Regions from separate parts of the Paenibacillus sp. P4_E11 genome, predicted to be linked through region 3. Evidence: a T-box and tRNA genes for the amino acid it is inferred to sense, from the RefSeq annotation. Region 3 holds a T-box; the other regions hold tRNA genes.
What was found. A T-box is a leader RNA that pairs with one kind of tRNA and senses whether it is charged. The one in region 3 lies ahead of AC1DWB_RS01265 (arginine--tRNA ligase), so its partner is inferred to be a tRNA-Arg.
Positions count from the first base shown of each region.

Region 1: it encodes a tRNA-Arg, which carries the amino acid that the T-box ahead of AC1DWB_RS01265 (arginine--tRNA ligase) is inferred to sense. The anticodon was not compared.
Region 2: it encodes a tRNA-Arg, which carries the amino acid that the T-box ahead of AC1DWB_RS01265 (arginine--tRNA ligase) is inferred to sense. The anticodon was not compared.

Region 1 is NZ_JBFUIX010000039.1:9,599-11,870, reverse strand. Features, by position in the region: gene clpP (ATP-dependent Clp endopeptidase proteolytic subunit ClpP) at 1-549, opposite strand, end outside; tRNA gene AC1DWB_RS16250 (tRNA-Arg) at 715-789, opposite strand; gene AC1DWB_RS16245 (sugar-binding transcriptional regulator) at 1,011-2,036, shown strand; gene gap (type I glyceraldehyde-3-phosphate dehydrogenase) at 2,109-2,272, shown strand, end outside.
Region 2 is NZ_JBFUIX010000034.1:57,181-59,452, reverse strand. Features, by position in the region: gene AC1DWB_RS15165 (alpha/beta fold hydrolase) at 337-1,113, opposite strand; tRNA gene AC1DWB_RS15160 (tRNA-Arg) at 1,264-1,341, opposite strand; gene AC1DWB_RS15155 (HD-GYP domain-containing protein) at 1,644-2,272, shown strand, end outside.
Region 3 is NZ_JBFUIX010000002.1:67,676-69,947, reverse strand. Features, by position in the region: gene AC1DWB_RS01270 (ferredoxin) at 1-285, opposite strand, end outside; T-box leader at 551-796, shown strand; gene AC1DWB_RS01265 (arginine--tRNA ligase) at 855-2,272, shown strand, end outside.

The DNA of each region.
Region 1 (2,272 bases), on a different contig from region 3:
GTATTCTACCGCTTCTTGCGCACTCATGAAGTAGTCGCGGTCGGTGTCCTTGTCGATCCGAGATAGCGGCTGGCCTGTGCGTTCCGCAAGAATACCGTTCAGCTTGTCGCGCAGCTTGATGATCCGCTTGGCGCGAATCTCGATATCGCTAGCTTGACCTTCGGCGCCGCCGAGCGGCTGATGGATCATAACTTCGCTGTTAGGCAGAGCGTGTCGTTTGCCTTTGGCGCCGGCTGCGAGCAGGAATGCGCCCATCGAAGCTGCCATACCTACGCAGATAGTCGACACATCGGGTTTGATGAATTGCATCGTATCGAAGATAGCCATGCCCGCCGTTATGGAACCGCCAGGACTGTTGATGTACAAGGAAATATCTTTATCCGGATCTTGGGCCGCTAAGAACAGCAATTGCGCAATAATCGCATTCGCCACGGCATCATTGACAGGCGTACCTAGAAAAATAATGCGGTCCTTCAGCAGACGGGAGTAGATGTCGTAAGCGCGTTCTCCTCGTGCATCCGGTTCGACAACCATTGGAATAAAACTCATGGCAATGCCTCCTTTATGGAACAAGTATGCTCCAAATTGAATTGGAATTAAACCCATCATATCGAAAAAAACGTCAAAGGTCAAGGAAGGTCAAACGTTATTCAAAATAAAAACGTCTCCGATCTTCTCGGGACGTCTGGGTATGTAATCGATGGAAAAGGTAAGTGGCGCGCTCGCGAGGAATTGAACCTCGATCTCAGGCTCCGGAGGCCTACGTCATATCCTTTGGACCACGAGCGCATCATATAAACTTTTTGTGCAGCAAAAATTATTATAGTGTATATCGGAACAAAAATCAAGAGTTTGTAAATGGGCCCGAATGGGTCCGTAAACGAGTTGCAATTGTCTGTAAATATGACTATAATGAAAATATAAGCGGGACACAAAATGTTTATGCGGGACGTAATGAGTCCCAATGCATGTCTCGCGATAGCAAGTCTGAAGCAGGAGTGACGATTGCCATGAGGCAAATCCTCGACATACAGAAACAACTTTTGCCGGACTTGACCGATGTGTTGAAGAAGCGGTACTCCATTCTGCACCATATTCACATTTCCGGTTCAATCGGACGTCGCACGTTAGCGGCCAATCTCGATTTGACGGAGCGGGTGCTGCGTGCTGAGGTCGATTTTCTCAGGGAGCAAGGTCTGCTGGAGTCTGAGGCCTCAGGCATGAAGCTGAGCGAGAGCGGACGAAGATTGCTCGACGATATGGAACCGCTGATCAAGGACTTGTTCGGGCTGTCTGACCTCGAGGAACAATTGAAACAGCGCTTTGGCCTGAATCATGTTGTAGTCGTTCCCGGCGATTGGGATCACTCGGTGTTCACTAAGAAGGAGCTCGGTCGTGCAGGTGCAGCAGCACTTCGCAAGTATGCGACCAAGGACGATGTCATCGCCGTAACGGGTGGTTCGACATTAGCAGAGATCGCGGGGTTCCTTACTGGCGCATCTACGCTCAAGGGCGGCTTATTCGTTCCGGCACGTGGTGGGCTCGGAGAGAGCGTCGAGCTTCAGGCTAATACGATTGCCTCGACGATGGCCAAGAAGACTGGCGGCCAATACCGGCTGCTGCACGTCCCCGACCATCTTGGCGAAGAAGCCTATCAATCTCTGATGCAGGATGCGACCATTCAAGAGCTGGTTGAAGTCATACGCCATTGTCGCATCGTCGTTCACGGAATCGGAGATGCTATGGTGATGGCCAAACGGCGCAAGGTTGATCCGCAGACGATCGCGAGCTTGCAACTAGAAGGCGCGCTTGCAGAAGCGTTCGGTTACTATTTTGACAGGCAAGGTAAGGTCGTTCATAAGATGCCAACCGTTGGCTTGCGGCTCGAAGATATTCAGAATACAGAAGTCGTAATTGCGGTAGCAGGTGGACGCAGTAAGGGTGAGGCGATCGCCGCGGTGATGAGATTCGGGCATAACGACGTTCTCGTTACAGACGAGGCCGCTGCACAGGAAGTACTTAAGATTATACCATAGCTTCGTTGTCATGACGCCTTAACCGGCGTTTTGAAAATAGATTACAACACACAATACTAGGAGGAACTAACCATGGTAAAAGTAGGTATTAACGGATTTGGCCGCATCGGCCGCAATGTGTTCCGCGCAGCGCTGAACAATTCAGAAGTAGAGATTGTCGCTATCAACGATTTGACTGATGTGAACATGCTGGCTCATTTGTTGAAATACGATACAACTCATGGCCGTCTGGACGC
Region 2 (2,272 bases), on a different contig from region 3:
GTAAGGCCGGATTCGCCCATGAAGAAATCAAAAAAATGTGTGAATAAAACGATAGCTTGAGGACATAATACAATTGACGGTGTGAAGAGAGGTGTGGTTCCGTTGAATGCTTCAGCAGAATTGTCACAAAGTGATCAGTGTTCTACCTCTTACTAGGAAGCGGAGGGATGTGCCAAACGCACAATAGGGTGTTTGTAACACATTAGGTTGTTGGCTAACAGCAACTTGCCGAGGTTAACGAAGAAAAGGTCAGGCAGATCGATCTATCATCCACCGTCAGAAAAGGACCCGCAAGGGTCCTTTTTGCTTTTACTTTTGGCTGACTGCGATCGTGCGTTAACAACGGGTCTGGACAAACTCGATTATAGTTCGAGATAATGCGTCCGGCGCCTCCTGCATGCTCATATGGCCGGCTTGTTCCAATTGAACGGGTGAGATGTGATCGCCTTGCACAGAAAATGCTTTGTCCAGCGGGATGATGAGATCCTTACCCCCTGCAACGAGTAGTATGGGGAGAGCAGCTTCACGAAGCACATGATGGCGATCCACACGATCTCTCATCGCTTCAGCCGTATGAATAGCACCTACAGGCGAGGTTGCATACCCGATATGTTTGGCTGCTTGAACCGAATCCGACATGGTGTCTAGATGTTCCGGAGCGAACAGCTTCGGAATTAAGCCGTCAATGAAAGGCTCCATTCCTGTCTCTTGTATGGATGCAATCGCTTTGTTACGATTCGCCCTTCCTTGTTCATTGTCAGGGAACGCTGTTGAGTGGATCAGGCCGAAACCAGACAGTAAGTGCGAATACTTCTCCACAAAGGCAAGGGTTACATACCCGCCAAGTGAGTGGCCGAGCAATACAGGTTTGTCCAATTGCAACTGTTGAATAAGATCAGCCAAATCATCGGCCATGCCTTCGATTGTATAAGGTACATCGGGTGCTTCTGAGCGTCCGTGTCCGCGCAAATCAGGGGTGATAACACAATAGGAGGAGCCAAGCGGTTCCCGCACTTTATTCCAATAGGCTGAGCTCCCACAGAAGCCGTGTACCAATACAAGCGGGCGGCCTTCCCCAACCTGTTCATAAGCAAGTTGAATATGATCGGTCATAGCCTCTCATCCCTTCCATAGGTTCGAACTTATTCATAAGTATGCCCAACTGGCGTATAAAAAGCAAAAGAGTGCGCGAAAACAAACACAAAAAAACTCCTCAGGATCTGTAGGAGAATTCGCGATGGATCGTATGATTTTAATGAAAAATGGCGTCCCGCGGCGGGATTCGAACCCGCGACGCATAGTTTAGGAAACTATCGCTCTATCCAACTGAGCTACGGGGACGCAGCAAAAATCATTATAGCACATTTTCGCAGCAGGAAAAAGCAGAATCATGTTTGATGATTGAATGGGTAAAAAGTCCTATCTTTATAAAAAAACGGATAATAACCCGGATTTATAGGATTTAATGACTAAAAAGAGGTGTCAAATTTCATATTTTTTTTGTAATATAATACACAGAGCTTACGAGATTAGGTATGGGATAATGGAATGAGCATAGATATTTTGGGTTTTGATAACTACACTTGTAAGGAGAAAGGACTACTGCCATGCGCCTAATTCCTACTCATTTGTGTGTACCCGGCATGAGATTAGGCAAACCTATCTTTAACGGAGATGGACAAATCTTAGTCGGATACCAGTATGTATTATCACAGAATGTGATTAATAAGTTGCACAAGATGGGTATTGAGTATCTTCACATTGAGGATGCACAAACCGATGATATTATTATTGAAGATCTCATCAAAGAAGAAACCCGTGTTAATCTACGATCTACGCTTCATCACATCCTGGATCGTGTCGCAAGCACGAGTTATGACGCTAAGAGCGCTAACGGCCAGTTACACCGACTGTGCTCCAAGAGCGTAAGTATGGTCATTGATGATCTGCAGCATCAGGATACGATTATGCTCATGAATATGAATGTGTTTCAATCAAACGTGTATGAGCAGAGTTTCATTCAGAAGTCGATCAACATATGCGTCTATGCAACAAAGCTCGGGATGGTGGAAGGCTACACCGGTGAAGACTTGGATACGTTCAGCTTGAGTGCCCTGCTTCACGACATCGGGAACCTGAAGGTACCTCGGGAAATACTTACGAAACGCTCTTTATTGACACCATTCGAGTATGCGGAAATCAAGAAACATACCGAATATGGCTTCAAGCTGCTCAAGGATGAGCCCGGCATACCGATTACAGTCGCACACTG
Region 3 (2,272 bases):
AAAGCCGCAATAATACACATTTTCTGCAATCAAAAGTGGAAAATCATTAATTGCCTGAGCGATTCCATCTTTCTCTCTGCTTCCGATAGCAGCGGTAGGGCAAGCCAACAGAGCCTGAAATGCTTTTCGCTTATCCTCCGATAACTCCGGCTGGTGTATGACTGCCGACAGTCTATTTACTTCGGCGAACACATTTGGTGCTAACTGCCAACAAATAGTACAACCAATGCATGCTGAATTCACAAAGAAGCATCCCTCTACATTCGTTTCTAATCGTTTACTCATCTTTTCCCTCCTAACTGCTGAATTAATTCAATACCATCATAGGGCAATGAATTGAGTATTGACTTATTTGTCTTTACATAAGGAAATTATACAGGCATTATGCTGACAACGTATGTCAGTGATTCATCTCGTACTGCGTTAAACTGCCCGTTTAGTTTAATGACTAAGTGCGCTCACAAGCCGCACCTCCACAAGCCACGCATAAATCGCTAACCAAAGAAGGCCACTTGACAGGAGGGGGACGATCTGTAAGAATAGTGCTAATATTCAATCAGTGATTGGGACAGTACGTGTTGGTGTTGCGTTCAAGCGAGCCGGGGCAGGTGGGAGCCGGTATGGAGCCAATGCGGAAGCGGACCCGGGAGATGATGGTCTGAACGAGCGCGGCGAACGAGTCGCGGTTCAATAGGACAATCCGGTTGCAGGCCGTTATGCTGGTTAAGGTGGTCAGGCGCAGGAATGGCTTGGCACGAAGAGTGGTACCGCGGGAGTTCAAGCTCTCGTCTCTTGTTATTAGAGACGAGGGCTTTTTGCTGTTTCTGTGGGATAAATCAGGGAGGTACGACGACATGCATACGATCAAAGAAACGATAGCAACTGCCGTGCGCGAGCATGCGAATCAACTGCTGCAGGAAGCGGGGCATTCGTGGCCGCATGGCTTGCAGGTGCTGGTGGAACATCCCGCACACGATGAGCACGGCGATTATGCGACGAATGTGGCCATGCTGCTGGCCAAGTCGCTGCGGAGGCCGCCGCTGCAGATTGCAGCAGCGATCAGAGACAGCCTGCAGGCGAGTGGCAGCATCGGGGGCTTACTCGACACGGTGGAGGCGGTGCCTCCTGGCTTCATCAATATGCGCCTGAACTGGCATAATTGGGCCGAATGGTCGGCAATTCAGGACGCAGAGCAGGAAGGCGGCAAAGGTAACGAGGCTACCGTTGAAGACAAGTCTGCGCTCAAGGTCGTGATCGAGCACACTTCGATCAATCCGAACAAGGCGGCCCACATCGGACATTTACGCAACTCCTGTATCGGTGACACGTTGGCTAGACTATACAAACGGATTGGTTACCGGGTGGAGGTCCATAACTATATCGACGACTTGGGCAATCAGTTGGCTGATACGGTGGTTGGTTTGCTGCATACCGGCAGCCATAAGGAGCATCAGCGGTTTGGCGATTTTTGCTGGGACACATATGCCACGATTAATAAAGCTTACTCCGCCAATCCTGCCCTGACGGAGGAACGGACTCGTGTTCTGCACGAACTGGAACAGGGACATTCGAGTACGGCATGGCTGGGGGAGTTGGTCGCGGAGAAAATTGTACGGGAACATACGGCGGAGATGCGTCAGTTCGGCATTCGTTACGATGTGCTTGTATGGGAGAGCCATCTGGTGCGTCAAGGATTCTGGGCAGCGGCGTTCGCCAAATTGAAGGAAACAGCAGCATTTACCCAAGTGGAGGAAGGTAAGCTAGCCGGTTGCTGGGTGTTGAGACAGGGAGGGGGAGCAGAGGGTGCAGCGCTCGAATCAAGCACGGGCACGAGCCAAGCTTCAAACGAAGCTTCAAGCGGCAAACACTCGACCGAAGGTACAGCTGCCTCTGAAGCGGCATCGGATACTGATCATCAGGCCGACAAGGTTCTAGTCCGTTCGAATGGTATCCTGACATACACTGCCAAAGATATCGCCTACCACTTATGGAAATTCGGACTGTTGGACCAGTCATTCACTTATACCCGTTTCGCTACCGACGGGCTGTGGACCACAGCTTCCGTGCAGGGAGTGAACAAGCGGTTCGGGCGCGCGGACATCGTGCTGAACGTGATCGACCATCGGCAGCAATACCCGCAAGCGATGGTGAAGCAGGCGCTTGAAGCGCTGGGTTTCACAAGGCAGGCGGAGCGGCTGCAGCACGTCAGCTATGGCGTCGTTTCGCTCAGTCCAGGCACGGCGGAGGAACTTGGTATAGACACGTCGGATGG